Regions from separate parts of the Kitasatospora sp. NPDC088861 genome, predicted to be linked through region 2. Evidence: riboswitches for the same ligand, from Rfam matches in the RefSeq annotation. Region 2 holds a riboswitch; each other region holds the start of a gene.
What was found. A riboswitch is a leader RNA that binds a small molecule or an ion and turns the genes downstream of it on or off. The one in region 2 is predicted to bind cobalamin.
Positions count from the first base shown of each region.

Region 1: another riboswitch for cobalamin. It lies ahead of metE (5-methyltetrahydropteroyltriglutamate--homocysteine S-methyltransferase); the one in region 2 lies ahead of ACIP37_RS16130 (cobalamin biosynthesis protein).
Region 3: another riboswitch for cobalamin. It lies ahead of ACIP37_RS17400 (ribonucleoside-diphosphate reductase subunit alpha); the one in region 2 lies ahead of ACIP37_RS16130 (cobalamin biosynthesis protein).
Region 4: another riboswitch for cobalamin. It lies ahead of ACIP37_RS17260 (iron ABC transporter permease); the one in region 2 lies ahead of ACIP37_RS16130 (cobalamin biosynthesis protein).

Region 1 covers NZ_JBIVJF010000011.1:95,088-98,702, reverse strand. Annotated here, with positions in the region: gene ACIP37_RS20200 (ABC transporter ATP-binding protein) at 1-619, shown strand, start outside; gene ACIP37_RS20195 (ECF transporter S component) at 616-1,485, shown strand; cobalamin riboswitch at 1,515-1,737, shown strand; gene metE (5-methyltetrahydropteroyltriglutamate--homocysteine S-methyltransferase) at 1,902-3,615, shown strand, end outside.
Region 2 covers NZ_JBIVJF010000007.1:263,081-266,695, forward strand. Annotated here, with positions in the region: gene ACIP37_RS16125 (cobyric acid synthase) at 1-1,147, opposite strand, end outside; gene ACIP37_RS16130 (cobalamin biosynthesis protein) at 1,144-2,112, opposite strand; cobalamin riboswitch at 2,220-2,352, opposite strand; gene ACIP37_RS16135 (alpha/beta hydrolase family protein) at 2,616-3,615, shown strand, end outside.
Region 3 covers NZ_JBIVJF010000008.1:245,983-249,597, forward strand. Annotated here, with positions in the region: gene ACIP37_RS17395 (hypothetical protein) at 82-1,119, opposite strand; cobalamin riboswitch at 1,541-1,684, shown strand; gene ACIP37_RS17400 (ribonucleoside-diphosphate reductase subunit alpha) at 1,876-3,615, shown strand, end outside.
Region 4 covers NZ_JBIVJF010000008.1:212,934-216,548, forward strand. Annotated here, with positions in the region: gene sodX (nickel-type superoxide dismutase maturation protease) at 1-418, opposite strand, end outside; gene sodN (superoxide dismutase, Ni) at 642-1,037, shown strand; cobalamin riboswitch at 1,126-1,264, shown strand; gene ACIP37_RS17260 (iron ABC transporter permease) at 1,354-2,436, shown strand; gene ACIP37_RS17265 (ABC transporter ATP-binding protein) at 2,436-3,200, shown strand; gene ACIP37_RS17270 (ABC transporter substrate-binding protein) at 3,223-3,615, shown strand, end outside.

The DNA.
Region 1 (3,615 bases), on a different contig from region 2:
GCCGGCCGCGGACCCCAAGCGGCTCTCCGCGACCAGGGCCCGGCAGCTCGTCGGGCTCGTCCCGCAGACCCCGACCGACCTGCTGTACCTGGAGACGGTCGCCCAGGAACTCGCCCAGAGCGACCTGGAGGCCCGCCGCGCAGCCGGCTCGACCGTCGCCGGCCCGACCACAGCCGGCCCGACCGCGAGGCAGATCCTCGACCGGCTCGCCCCCGGGATCCCCGACGGCACCCACCCCCGGGACCTCTCCGAGGGCCAGAAGCTGGCCCTGGTCCTGGCGATCCAACTGGCCGCCGCGCCACGGGTGGTGCTGCTGGACGAACCCACCCGAGGGCTCGACTACCACGGGAAGGAAGCGCTCACCGGCATCGTGGACGCCCTCGCCGCCGAAGGCCGTACGGTCGTCGTCTCCACCCACGACGTCGAGTTCGTCGCCGCCGCCGCCGACCGGGTGGTGGTGATGGCCGAGGGCGAGATCGTCGCCGACGGCCCCACCGCCGAGGTCATCGTCGCCTCGCCCACCTTCGCCCCCCAGACCGCCAAGATCCTCGCCCCGCTGCCCTACCTGACCACCCGACAGGTCGCCGCCGCCCTCGCGCCCGCGCAGGCCGCCCGGTGAGCGCCGTCCGGATCCCCGGCCGGGCCCGCGTCGTCGCGGCCCTGGCCGCCTTCATCGGCCTGGTCGCCTTCACCTGGCCGTTCGTCGTCGCCCCCGGAAAGTTCGGCTCCTCCTACGCCCCGCCGCTGATCTTCGGCGCCCTGCTGGCCCTGGTGCTCGCCGTCGTCATCGCGGAGATCGCGGCCGGCGGCATCGACGCCAAGGCCCTCGCCATGCTCGGCGTCCTGTCCGCCGTCAACGCCGGGCTGCGCCCGCTCGGCGCCGGCACCGCAGGAGTGGAGACGGTCTTCTTCGTCCTCGTCCTGGCCGGCCGGGTCTTCGGCCCGGGCTTCGGCTTCACCCTCGGCTGCACCTCGCTGTTCGCCTCCGCGCTGCTCACCGGCGGCGTCGGCCCCTGGATGCCGTACCAGATGTTCGGCTGCGCGTTCGTCGGCATGCTCGCCGGGCTCCTGCCGAGAACCCGGCGGCGGCGCTGGGAGGTCCCGATGCTGGCCGCGTACGGGGCGTTCTCCGGGTACCTCTTCGGCTTCCTCCTCAACCTCTCCTTCTGGCCGTTCTCCACCGACCCGAACAGTTCCATCGCCTACCTGCCGGGGCTGCCCTTCACCGAGCAGTGGCACCGCTACCTGCTCTTCGACCTCGCCACCTCGCTCGGCTGGGACACCGGCCGTGCCGTCACCACCTTCACCGCCGTGCTCGTCGTCGGCCCGGCCGTCCTCACCGTCTTCCGCCGCGCGGCCCGCCGCGCCAACTTCGAGCCCATGGTGCGCTTCGAGGCCCCGGACGGTCGACGAGTCACCGCGAACGACACCGCCATCGGCTCCGCGAGCGGCGAGGGAGTCTCACCATGCGGACGGCTTCCGTGAATTCCGCGTCGGCCCCGGCGGTTTGCCCCTAAGCTGGCGACGCAGCTGGTTCGTCCTGCCCGCCAGGCAGGACGTCGCAAGAGGGAACCCGGTGGGAATCCGGGACTGCCCCGCAGCGGTGAGTGGGAACGACCGCCGTCATACGCACTGGACCCGGGACGGGTCTGGGAAGCGATGGCCAGTAGGTACCGGACGCCAACAGGCCCGGTGCGCCCACGAGTCCGAAGACCTGCCCGTTGCCCGCCCGCGGACCGTTCCGCGTGCGGATATCCCGGTGACCTCGTGGGCGGGTCGGCGACCATACCAGGCGGGTCCGGCACGCGCATCGACGTGAGCCGCCGCCCGGTTCGTCATCCCTTCGCGCTCTCGTCCCGTCCCCGGGCACTTGAGGAGCCAGACTCGCGAAGGAGAGTCCCTTGACCACGAAGTCCGCAGCCGCGGCAACCAGGGCCACCGTGTACGGCTACCCCCGGCAGGGCCAGGGCCGGGAGCTGAAGAAGGCCATCGAGGGCTACTGGAAGGGCACGGTCACCGCCGACGCCCTGCGGGAGACGGCGGTCGGCCTGCGCCGGGAGAACTGGGCGCAGCTCGCCCAGGCCGGGGCCTCGGAAGTGCCCACCGGCGACTTCTCGCTCTACGACCACGTACTGGACACCACGGTCGCCGTCGGCGCGATCCCGGCCCGCCACCGGGCGGCCGTCGAGGCGGACGCGCTGGACGGCTACTTCGCCATGGCGCGCGGCACCCAGGAGGTCGCGCCGCTGGAGATGACCAAGTGGTTCGACACCAACTACCACTACCTGGTGCCCGAACTCGGCCCGGACACCGTCTTCACCGCGAACCCGGCCAAGGCCGTCGGGGAGTTTCGGGAGGCGCTGGCGCTCGGCCACACCGCACGCCCCGTGCTGGTCGGCCCCCTCACCTACCTGCTGCTCGCCAAGCCCGCCCCCGGTGTCGCCGAGGACTTCCAGCCGATCACCCTGCTGGACCGGCTGCTGCCCGTCTACGCGCAGCTGCTGGCGGACCTGAAGGCGGCCGGCGCCGAGTGGGTGCAGCTGGACGAGCCCGCGCTGGTGCAGGACCGCACCCCGGCCGAGCTGAACGCCGCCGCCCGCGCCTACCGTGAGCTGGGCGGCCTTGCGGACCGTCCGAAGCTGCTGGTCGCGAGCTACTTCGACCGCCTGGGTGAGGCCCTGCCGGTGCTGGCCAAGGCCCCGGTCGAGGGCCTGGCGCTGGACTTCACGGGGCCCGCCGCGGCGAACCTGGACGATCTGGCCGCCGTCGGCGGGCTGCCCGGCAAGCGGCTGGTCGCCGGGGTGGTCGACGGGCGCAACATCTGGATCAACGACCTGGAGAAGTCGCTGGCCACCCTGGCGACCCTGCTGGGCCTCGCCGAGCGGGTCGACGTCGCGCCGTCCTGCTCCCTCCTGCACGTGCCGTTGGACGCCGCCGCCGAACGCGACGTCGACCCGCAGATCCTGCGCTGGCTCGCCTTCGCCAAGCAGAAGGCCAGGGAGGTGGCGCTGCTGGCCCGGGGCCTGCGCGAGGGCACGGGGGCGATCGCCGCCGACCTGGCCGCCAACCGCGCCGACCTCGCCTCGCGCGCCAACTCGCCGATCACCCACGACCCGGCGGTGCGCGCCCGTACCGCCGCCGTCACCGCCGACGACGCCCGCCGCGCCCAGGCCTACCCGCAGCGGGCCGAGGCCCAGCGCGCCCGGCTCGGCCTGCCACTGCTGCCGACCACCACCATCGGCTCGTTCCCGCAGACCTCCGAACTGCGGGTCGCGCGGGCCGATCTCACGGCGGGCCGGATCGACGCCCCGGCCTACCGCGAGCGCATCGAGGCGGAGGTCCGGGAGGTCATCGCCTTCCAGGAGAAGGCCGGACTGGACGTCCTGGTGCACGGCGAGCCCGAGCGCAACGACATGGTCCAGTACTTCGCCGAACAGCTCACCGGCTACCTCGCCACCCGGCACGGCTGGGTGCAGTCCTACGGCACCCGGTACGTGCGCCCGCCGGTCCTGGCCGGGGACATCTCCCGCCCGCACCCGATGACCGTCGATTGGTTCGGCTACGCGCAGGGCCTGACCGACCGCCCGGTCAAGGGCATGCTCACCGGCCCCGTCA
Region 2 (3,615 bases):
TGCCGGCCGGCCGCGCCAGCACCTTCTCGGCGCCGAACCGCACGTGCGTCGGCAGCAGGCCCAGGCCCTCGACCGAGCCGGCCCCGGACTCCACCTCGTCCTCGATCCCGCGCGCCAGCATCTGGTAGCCGCCGCACACCCCGAGGACCGGCAGCCCGGCCGCCGCCCGCGCCTTCAGCGCCGGCTCCAGGCCGCGTTCGCGCAGCCAGGCCAGGTCGGCCACGGTGGCCCGGGTGCCGGGCAGCACCACCAGGTCGGCGTCGGCCAGTTCCTCCGGCCGGGTCACCCAGCGCACCAGCACACCGGGCTCCTGCGCCAGCGCGTCCAGGTCGGTGAAGTTCGACAGCCGGGGGAAGCGCACCACGGCCACCCGCAGCACGTCCGCCCCGAGCGGGCCGCGGCCGTCCACCCGGTCCACCACCGTGGACAGGTCCAGCGAGTCCTCGGCGTCCAGCCACAGGCCCGGCAGCATCGGCAGGGTGCCCAGCACCGGACGGCCGGTCAGCCCGTGCAGCATGTCCAGGCCGGGCGCCAGGAGCCGCGCGTCGCCGCGGAACTTGTTGACGAACCAGCCCGCCACGTGCCGCTGGTCCTCCGCCGACAGCAGTGCCAGCGTCCCGTACATCGCCGCGAAGACGCCGCCGCGGTCGATGTCCCCGACCACCACCACCGGCAGCCCGGCGGCCGTCGCCAGGCCCATGTTGGCGATGTCCCGGTCCCGCAGGTTGATCTCGGCGGGCGAACCGGCGCCCTCGCAGACCACCACCTCGTAGCGGCGGCGCATATCCGCCAGGCACTCCAGCGACCGTTCCAGCAGGACGGGCTTGCGTTCGCGGTAGTCCAGCGCGCCCACCTCGGCGACCGGCCGGCCCAGCAGCACCACCTGGCTGCGGCCGTCCGCCCCCGGCTTCAGCAGCACCGGGTTCATCGCCGCCTCCGGCTCCACCCGGGCCGCCTGCGCCTGCATCGCCTGCGCCCGGCCGATCTCGGCGCCGTCGGCGGTGACGAAGGAGTTCAGCGACATGTTCTGCGCCTTGAACGGCGCGACCCGCACCCCCTGCCGGGCCAGCCAGCGGCAGATGCCCGCGGTCACCACACTCTTGCCCGCGTCCGAGGTCGTCCCCGCGACCAGCAGTGCGTTGCTCATGCCCTTCCCCTCCACCGTGTCGTCAGCAAGCGCAGCGCGACGTGCCCCGCGACCGTCGTACCCAGGGCCAGCGCGCCCACCCGCCGGGAGAGCACGCAGGCCCGCTCGATGTCGTCCGCCGTCACCGGCCGCAACTCCGCGCCCAGCACCGGCCGGTGTTCCACCCGCTCCCCGTACTGGAGGGTCCCGCCCAGCCGGACGCCCACCGCGCCCGCGAAGGCCGCCTCCGCCTGGCCCGCGTTCGGGCTCGGGTGCGCCGAACCGTCCCGCCGCCAGACCCGCCAGGCCGTTTTCGGCTGCGGCGCGGCGGCCACCGTGAGCAGAGCCGTCAGCCGGGCGCCCGGCCAGCCCGCCACGTCGTCCAGCCGGGCCGAGGCCCAGCCGAACCGGGCGTACCGCGGCGAGCGGTGGCCGACCATCGCGTCCAGCGTGTTCACCGCGCGGAACGCCAGCAGCCCCGGGGTGCCCGCCAGCGTGCCCCAGACCAGCGCGTTCACCACGGCGTCCGCCGTGTTCTCGGCCACCGACTCGACCACCGCGCGGGCGATCTGAGGCCCGTCCAGCGCGCTCGGGTCCCGCCCGCACAGGTGCGGCAGCCGCTCCCGCGCGGCCGCCAGGTCGCCCGTGGCCAGCGACCGGCCGATGGTGCGCGCCTCCCGGGTCAGCGAGGTGCCGCCCAGCACCGTCCAGGTCGCGGCGGCCGCCAGCGCGGCCCGGCCCAGCGGACGCCGGCCCACCGTACGGTCCAGGGCCACCGCGCCGGCCGCGACCGCGCCGACGCACAGCGCCGTGTACCCGGCGCCGGCCACCCGGTCGTCCTGCCACACCCGCCGCTCCAGCCGGGTCGCCGCACCGCCGAAGACGGCCACCGGGTGGCCGCGCCGGGGGTCGGCGAAGCGGGCGTCCGCGGCGAAGCCCGCGGCGGCGCCGAGCGCGAACGCGGCGGCGCGGGTCAGCGGGCGCACGGCGGGTTCGGCGGAAGGCCGCGTGGGGTCCGGCGGGGCGGGGCAGCCTGCATCGCGTGCGTGTCCTCACTCAGGGTCCGCGCCCTGGATCGACGTACCGGGGGCGAGAGTCTCCTGGCTTCCGGGTCGGACACACCCCCGGGCCTTCCAGCGGCTTCTGACGGTCCGCCGTGGCAATGTTCCGAGCGTGCTCCCCGGTGACAGTGGCGGGACCGCGCCGGACTCGCACCGGCTTCCTCTGCATGCCTCCGTTTGGCCCCAGGATCCCATCACGCGGCCGAACCGGGAGTCAACCGAGGTCACGGAGGGGTTGGTCACACCTCGGAGCCCCGTCGCCACCTCCGATCCGCCCGCCCCGCCCTGCCTGACGCCCGCCCAGCCCGAGGCCCCGCTGTGCCCCGGACGGCCCAGCCCGGTGGCCGCCCGCGCGGCCCCCCGGTGAACTGGTGCCCGGACACCGCCCGGACACCGTCCGGTCCAAGACCAGCAGAGCGGGGAGCGATATGCGTTGGGGAACCGCGGCCGTCGTGGCGGCCGCCGTCGTCGGCGCCGGGGCCGCCGGGGCCGCCGTCCTGGTGATCGGCCGCCGGGCCTCCGAACGGCTGGTCCACCCGGCGAGCGCCGCCCGGGAGTCCGGCCCCGTCCTGGTGCGGAGCCTCGCCGCGGGCCGGATCACCTTCAACCGCCGCCCCGAGAGCCTTCGCCCCGGCCACTGGGCCGTGGAATGGGACGACCACGGCCACGCCGTCGTCGAGGAGGTCCTGCACAGCGACGAGAACGGCGTCACCCGCCGCCTCGTCCGCGCGGACCGGGGCACCCTCACCCCCGGCACCGAGGTCCGCTTCACCCCCCGCGTCCACCTCGGCGACCCCACCGAGGCGCTCGGCCTCCCCTTCACCGACACCGCCGCCGACGGCGAACTCGGCGCCCTCCCCGCCTGGCGCCTCGACGGCAAACGAGGCACCTGGGTGATCCTCGTCCACGGCCCCGGCGCCGACCGGCAGCAGACCCTCCCGGTCCTCCCCGTCCTCGACCGCCTCGCCCTGCCCGCCCTCGCCGTCACCTACCGCGGCGACCAGGGCGCCCCGGCCTCGCCGGACGGGCTCGGCCACTTCGGCGAGACCGAGTGGCGCGACGTCGAGTCGGCGGTACGGCTCGCCCTCGACAGCGGCGCCGGCCGGGTCATCCTGTACGGCTGGTCCCTCGGCGCCACCATGGCCCTCCAGACGGCCTCCCGCTCCGCCTGGGCCCATGCCATCAGCGGCCTCGTCCTGGACTCGCCGGTCCTCGACCTGCCCGCCACCGCCCGCCGCGGCGCCGCCCGGGCCGGCTACACCGGCGCCGCCGCCGAGCTCGGCGCCCTCGCCGCCGAGGGCCGCACCGGCGTCGACCTCGCCGACTTCGGCCGCATCGCCGAGGGCGCCGACCTGCGCGTCCCCACCCTCCTCCTGCACAGCCCCGACGACCAGGTCGCCCCCTTCCGCGCCGCCGAGCGCCTCGCCG
Region 3 (3,615 bases), on a different contig from region 2:
TGCGAATGACTGCCCCGAGAGCCTGCCACACTCCCCCGGCACCGGCGAGCGAACCCGCCGGGGCCGGGGTGCCACGGCGGATCAGCCGGCCGCGGCGGCCCCCGGCGCACCCGGCGCGGCCGCGGACGCGGCCTTGGCGCGCTGGAGCAGCTGGCCCTTCACGTGCTCGCCGAAGCCGACGGCCGCCGCGGTGGCGGTGGCGTCGGCGGTGTCGCCGCCCTTCGCCGAGCCCTCGACCGTGAAGTAGGCGTACCGGCCCAGGGTGTTGTGCGTGTTGGTGCAGCCCGGAGTGGCGCAGAAGGCCGGCGCGCCCGGCGCGACGGCGCCCTTGAGGTGGCCGGTGTAGCTCTTCATCGAAGTCTCGGCCTGGATCTTGTGGTCGAAGACCGCGACGCCGACGGTCACCGCGCTGTCGCCGGAGACGTAGGTCGCCCGGAGCACCTTCTGGCAGCCCTGGTCACCGAGGACCTTGCCGAGCCCGCCGGTCGTCGAGTTCCCGTCCCAGCAGGGCGAGTCCAGCGAGACGAAGGTCCGGTTCCAGGTGGCGCCGTTGACCGTCACCTGGAGCGCGGAGAACAGTGCCCCCGCGTCCTGCGGCGCCGGGTCGGTGGCGGCCTCCCAGATCGGCTTCGACGGGTCGTCCGGCGCTCCGCCCGGGGTGCCGGACGGGTTCCCGCCCGGGGTTGCGGCGGCACTCGGCGCGGCACTCCGGGCGGCACCCGATGCGGCGGAGGACGGCCGGTTGGAGGCCGAGGCGATCGGCCCGGCGACCGGCTTGTCGCCGCCGCCCTTCGTCAGCAGCACCGCCCCGCCCGCGATCAGGCCGCCGACCAGGACGACCGCGACCGCCACGCCGAGGGCCCGCAGTCGGCGGCGGCGCTTGCCGTCCGCCGCGTTGCGGTCCGCCAGCGCCTCCCAGTTCGGCTCGGCGCGCTGCGGCGCCTGGGGCTGCGGGTACGACTGCGGATGCGGCTGGGGGTGTGCCTGGGGATGCGGCTGGGGGTGCGCCTGGGGGTTCGGCTGCCACTGCGGCGGCAGCTGCTGCCCTGGCGGTCCCGGCTGCGGCAGCGGAGGCTGCCCCGGCGGACCGGGCTGCGCCACCGGCTGCGCGGGCGGCACCGGAGGCCCGTACGAGGCCGGCGGCGGCCCGAAGCCCCCGCTCGGCGGCAACACCGGACCGGGCACCACCGGCGGCTGCTGACCGTGCGCGTCCCCCGGCCCGGTGGGAGGCGTTCCCTGCGGACCCTGCCCGGGTGCGCCAGTTCCGTCGCTCACGCGCCCCCTCGCTTCGCTCGATGATCGCTTCGCGAAACGCGCCCCTCGGCGCTTCGCTCGCTCATGCGCCCAGATCGTAGGGCATGCCCGCGGCAACCGGTCCGCCCGGTGACCGTTCCGTATCGAAACCAGGACGCCGGGGCCCGGAATCAGGGCGCCGGGAGCCCGGATCCGAGGCGCCCCAAGGCCACGACCCGCCCCCTCCCGGCACCACCGGTTATCGCTCCGACACACCGCGCCGTACTACATGTGGGGTCGCATCAGAGAGACACCACTAGATGTATGCTCAATCCTGCTGTCGATGCAGGGGAACCCGGTGCGAATCCGGGACTGCCCCGCAGCGGTGAGCGGGCGGCTACCAGTAGCCGCCCCGCGAGTCCGAGTACCTGCCGACGGTGTGCGCACGGGCCCTCCCGCAGAGGCCGCGCCAGCACGAGAACTACCTTCCGGGCCTCGCGGGCGGGCCGGGGACGCCACTGTCGCGCGACGCTTCCTGCGTACGTGCCGTGCTCCCCTGCCCCGAACGGCCCGGTACCCCCCGATCACCGCCGCCGATCGCCGCCAGGAGAGAGCGCCTTGACCACCGCTGCCTCAGCCACCCTGCCCGCCCAGGGCACCGGCCCCGCCCCCACCGACCCGACGGTCTCCGACCCCGGCGGCGCGCTCCTTCGGCTGCTCACCGACCGCAGCGTCGATCTCCCCCAGGTGGACCCCGGCCATGTCGCCGCCGCCGCGCTGCGCGGCCGCCACGCCGGCTCGGACTTCGCCGAGCTGCGCGGGCTGGCCGTGGACGCCGCCGCGTCGATGATCGCCGAGGACCCCCAGTACTCGAAGCTGGCCGCCCGGCTGCTCGCCCTGGAGATCGTCGACGAGGCGAACAGCCAGGGCTCGCGCTCCTTCGCCGCCTCGATCGCCGTCGGCCACGCCGAGGGCCTGATCGGCGACACCACCGCCGCCTTCGTCACCAAGCACGCCGCCGCCCTGGACGCGCTGATCGACGCGCACGGCGACGACCGCTTCGAGTACTTCGGCCTGCGCACCGTGCAGTCCCGCTACCTGCTGCGCCACCCGATCACCCGCAAGGTCATCGAGACCCCGCAGCACTTCCTGCTCCGCGTCGCCTGCGGCCTGGCGGTCGGCGACAGCGAGCAGTCGGTGCGGGAGGTCGCCGAGCTGTACGGCCTGATGAGCCGGCTGGAGTACCTGACCTCCTCGCCGACCCTGTTCAACTCCGGCACCCGGCACCCGCAGATGTCGAGCTGCTACCTGCTCGACTCCCCGCTGGACAACCTGGACTCGATCTACAACCGCTACGCGCAGATCGCCCGGCTGTCCAAGCACGCCGGCGGCATCGGCCTGTCCTACTCGCGCATCCGCTCGCGCGGCAGCCTGATCCGCGGCACCAACGGCAAGTCCAACGGCATCGTCCCGTTCCTGCGCACCCTCGACTCCTCGGTCGCCGCCGTCAACCAGGGCGGCCGCCGCAAGGGCGCGGCCTGCGTCTACCTGGAGACCTGGCACGCCGACATCGAGGAGTTCCTGGAGCTCCGCGACAACACCGGCGAGGAGGCGCGGCGCACCCACAACCTCAACCTGGCGCACTGGATCCCGGACGAGTTCATGCGCCGGGTCAACGCCAACGAGGACTGGTCGCTGTTCTCCCCCGCCGACGTGCCCGAGCTCGTCGACCTGTGGGGCTCCGACTTCGACGAGGCCTACCGCAAGGCCGAGCTGGCCGGCAAGGCCGTGCGCACCATCCCCGCGCAGACCCTGTACGCCCGGATGATGCGCACCCTGGCGCAGACCGGCAACGGCTGGATGACCTTCAAGGACGCCTCCAACCGCGCCGCCAACCAGACCGCGCTGCCCGGCCGCACGGTGCACTCCTCGAACCTGTGCACCGAGATCCTGGAGGTCACGGACGACTCCGAGACCGCCGTCTGCAACCTCGGCTCGGTCAACCTCGGCGCCCACGTCGCCCCGGGGGCCTCCGTCGACGACCTGCTCGGCGCCATGGACTGGGAGCGCCTCGACGCCACCGTCCGCACCGCCGTGACGTTCCTCGACCGCGTGGTGGACATCAACTTCTACCCGACCACCGAGGCCGGCACCTCCAACTCCCGCTGGCGCCCGGTCGGCCTCGGCGTGATGGGCCTCCAGGACGTCTTCTTCAAGCTGCGGATCGACTTCGACTCCGCCGAGGCCGCGCGGCTGTCCACCCTCATCGCCGAGCGCATCATGCTCACCGCGTACGAGCGCTCCGCCGACCTGGCCGAGCAGCTGGGTCGCCACGAGGCCTACGGCGAGACCCGCGCCGCCCGCGGCGAGCTGCACATCGAC
Region 4 (3,615 bases), on a different contig from region 2:
AGACGCCCAGGCGGCGGGCCAGACCCGGTACCCGGGCCAGCCGGGTGCCCAGCAGCAGCCGCTCCAGCCGCCGCCCCGGCGCCAGCCAGGCCGGGCGCGGGCGCAGCCGCAGCAGCACCCGGCCGAGCACCAGCTCGTCCGGGACCGGGCCGTAGCTGCGGCTGTCGCTGTCCACCGGCCGGTTGTCGGACAGCAGCCACCAGCCCCTCGGACGCCGCTCGGCGGCCCGCTTCACCACCAGCAGGTCCTGCTGGAAGGGGTGCCGGAAGAGCACCACCGCGCCGGGCCGGATCGGCGCGCCGTAGCGCACCAGCAACTGGTCGCCCTCGCGCAGGGTCGGGACCATCGACGGGCCCGCCACGTCGACCAGCCCGAACGGCACCGCGCCGCCGCCCCGGCCCCGGGGTTCCGTGCCCATCGGTTCCGCGTCCGCCGGTTCCGTGCTCCGCGCCACGACTCCTCCTCCCGGACCGCCCGGTCCCAGTCTGCCGTACGGACCGTCACCCCGTTCGATCCGTTCGATGTCCGGATTACCCCGGTTCCGGGTCCGCCTTTTGCCCTAGGCCCACCGCCCGATCGCGAAACCCCGGGTGCGGAAGGGTAATCTCGGGCGCGGGAAGACGATCTAAGGAAGGACTCCCATGTTCTCTCGTCTGTTTGCACCGCGCGCCACCGCCCACGCCCACTGTGACCTGCCCTGCGGCGTGTACGACCCGGCGCAGGCCCGGATCGAGGCCGAGTCGGTCAAGGGCACCCAGGAGAAGTACCAGGCCAACGAGGACCCGGCTTTCCGCACCCGCGCCCTGATCATCAAGGAGCAGCGTGCCGAGGCCGTCAAGCACCACATCTCGGTGCTGTGGAGCGACTACTTCAAGGCCCCGCACTTCGAGAAGTACCCGCAGCTGCACCAGCTGATCAACGACACCCTGAAGGCCGCCTCGGCCGCCAAGGCGTCCACCGACCCCGCCACCGGCCAGGCCCTGCTGGACCTGATCGCCGAGGTCGACAAGATCTTCTGGGAGACCAAGCAGGCCTGAGCCTGACGCGTCGCCACCCGACCGCCCCCGTCCGCGAGCCCGGACGGGGGCGGTCGTGCGTTCACGCCCCATCCGAGCCCGGTAAGGGTTGCCTAGCCTGAGTGGCTGTTATGCTGCCAGGGCGTCCGAGGGGGAAGTCCGGTGTGAATCCGGCGCTGACCCGCAACGGTGAGCACGGCCCCGGGGCCGCGCCAGCCCGATCGCCCCCGGCCGCTGAACTCCCGACAACTCGCCGTGGACTGCGAGGGGATGGCGCCCGGGCCCGCGCCCGACCGGTGCCGCCCCCGCGCACCCGCGGCCCGAGGCAAGGCGCACCGTGAGCAGCACCGCAGCCGCGGGCAGTGGCGCAACGAGCCCGCCCGCCCGCCGAATACCCGCCCTCCCGCTCGCCGTCGGCCTGGCCGCCGCCCTGCTGCTCTCGCTGCTCTGCGGCGTGGCGCTGGGCGCCTCCGGGATCGGCCTGCCCCGCGCCATGCGGCTGCTGGCCGCCGGGCTGACGGGCGGACGGCTGGAGGCGGACGAGGCCGCCGCCTACGCGATCGTCTGGGAGATCCGGCTGCCGCGCGCCGTGCTGGCCTCGGTGGTCGGCGCCGGGCTGGCCGCCACCGGGGTCGCCGTCCAGGCCCTGGTGCGCAACGCGCTGGCCGACCCGTTCGTGCTCGGCATCTCCTCCGGCGCGGCCGTCGGCGCCAACGCCGTGCTGCTGCTCGGCGCCTTCGCCTCGCTCGGGGTGTGGGCGATCTCGGCCTCCGCGTTCGGCTCCGCGCTGGTCGCCATGGTGCTGGTCTACCTCGCGGCGCGCACGGCCTACGGGCTCACCCCGCTGCGGCTGGTGCTCACCGGCACCGCGCTCTCCTACGGCTTCTCCGCCGTCACCGCGCTGATGGTCTTCGCGTCCGCCCGCGGCGAGGCCGCCCGGGACGCCATGATGTGGCTGCTCGGCAGCCTCGGCGGCGCCACCTGGGGCTCGGTGCCGATCGCCGCCGCCACCGTGCTGGCCGGCCTGGCGTACCTGGCCTGCGCCGCCGGCCGGCTGGACGCGCTCGCCATGGGCGACGAGACGGCCGCCTCGCTGGGCGTGGACCCGGACCGGCTGCGCCGCGAGCTGTTCGTGGTGACCGCCGCCGTCACCGGCACGGTGGTGGCCGTCAGCGGGGCGATCGGCTTCGTCGGGCTGATGGTGCCGCACCTGGCCCGGATGCTGGTCGGCGCCGGGCACCGCCGGGTGCTGCTGGTCGCGCCGCTCGCCGGGGCGCTGCTGCTGGTCTGGGTGGACATCGTCTCGCGCACCCTGCTGGCGCCCGCCGAACTGCCGGTCGGGGTGGTCACCGCGGTGCTCGGGGTGCCCTGTTTCCTGCTGCTGATGCGCCGTCGCGGCTATTCCTTCGGAGGCCGCTGATGGATCTCGCCCTGGACTCCGTCTCGGTCGAGCTGGCCGGCGCCCGGCTGGTCCACGACGTCGCCCTGGACGCCGCCGCCGGGCAGGTGGTCGGACTGGTCGGGCCCAACGGCAGCGGCAAGTCGACGCTGCTGCGCTGCGTCTACCGGGCGCTGCGGCCGGCCGCCGGGGCCGTCCGGCTGGACGGCGCGGACCTGCACGCGCTGACCGCGCGCGAGGCCGCCCGGCGGGTGGCCGCACTCCCCCAGGAGCACTCCGCCGAGTTCGACTTCACGGTGGCCGAGGTGGTCGCCATGGGCCGGTTGCCGCACCGGCGCGGGCTGGGCGGCCCGGGTGCGGACGACCACGCGCGCTGCACGGAGGCGCTGCGCAAGGTCGGCGCCGAACAGTTGGCCGGGCGGGGCTTCCTGAGCCTGTCCGGCGGCGAGAAGCAGCGGGTGCTGATCGCCCGCGCGCTGGTCCAGGAGCCCCGGCTGCTGGTGCTGGACGAGCCCACCAACCACCTGGACATCGGCCACCAGTTGGACGTGCTGGCGCTGGTCCGGGAGGCCGGCCCGACGGTGCTCACCGCGCTGCACGACCTCAACCTGGCGGCCGGCCACTGCGACCTGCTGTACGTGCTGCGGGCCGGCCGGATCGTCGCCTCGGGGCCGCCCGCCGAGGTGCTCCGACCCGCCCTGCTGGCCGAGGTGTTCGGCGTCCGGGCCACCCCCGTCCGGCACCCGGTGACCGGCGCCGTCCAACTGCTCTTCGACCGGATCTGACCCACCCCCCGAAGGAACCCCCGTGCGCACCAAGGCCGTTGCCATCACCGCCCTGCTCACCCTCGGGCTCACCGCCTGCGGCGCCGAGATCGCCCCGAGCGGCGACGCCACCGCCGCCTCCGCCCACTACCCGGTGACCGTGGAGAACTGCGGCACCAAGCTCACCTTCCCGCAGAAGCCCGCCCGGACGGTGACCAACGACGTCGGCATCACCGAGCTGATGCTCGCCCTCGGCCTGGCCGACCGGATGGCCGGCTACGTGATGCCCGACGACAAGGGCCGGGTCGACCAGGTCGCCTGGAAGGACGGCTACCAGCAGACCGCGTGGCTCTCCAAGAAGGAGATCACCAAGGAGATCGTGCTGGGCGCCAAGGCCGACCTGGTCTTCGCCGGCTGGCACTACGGCTTCGACGAG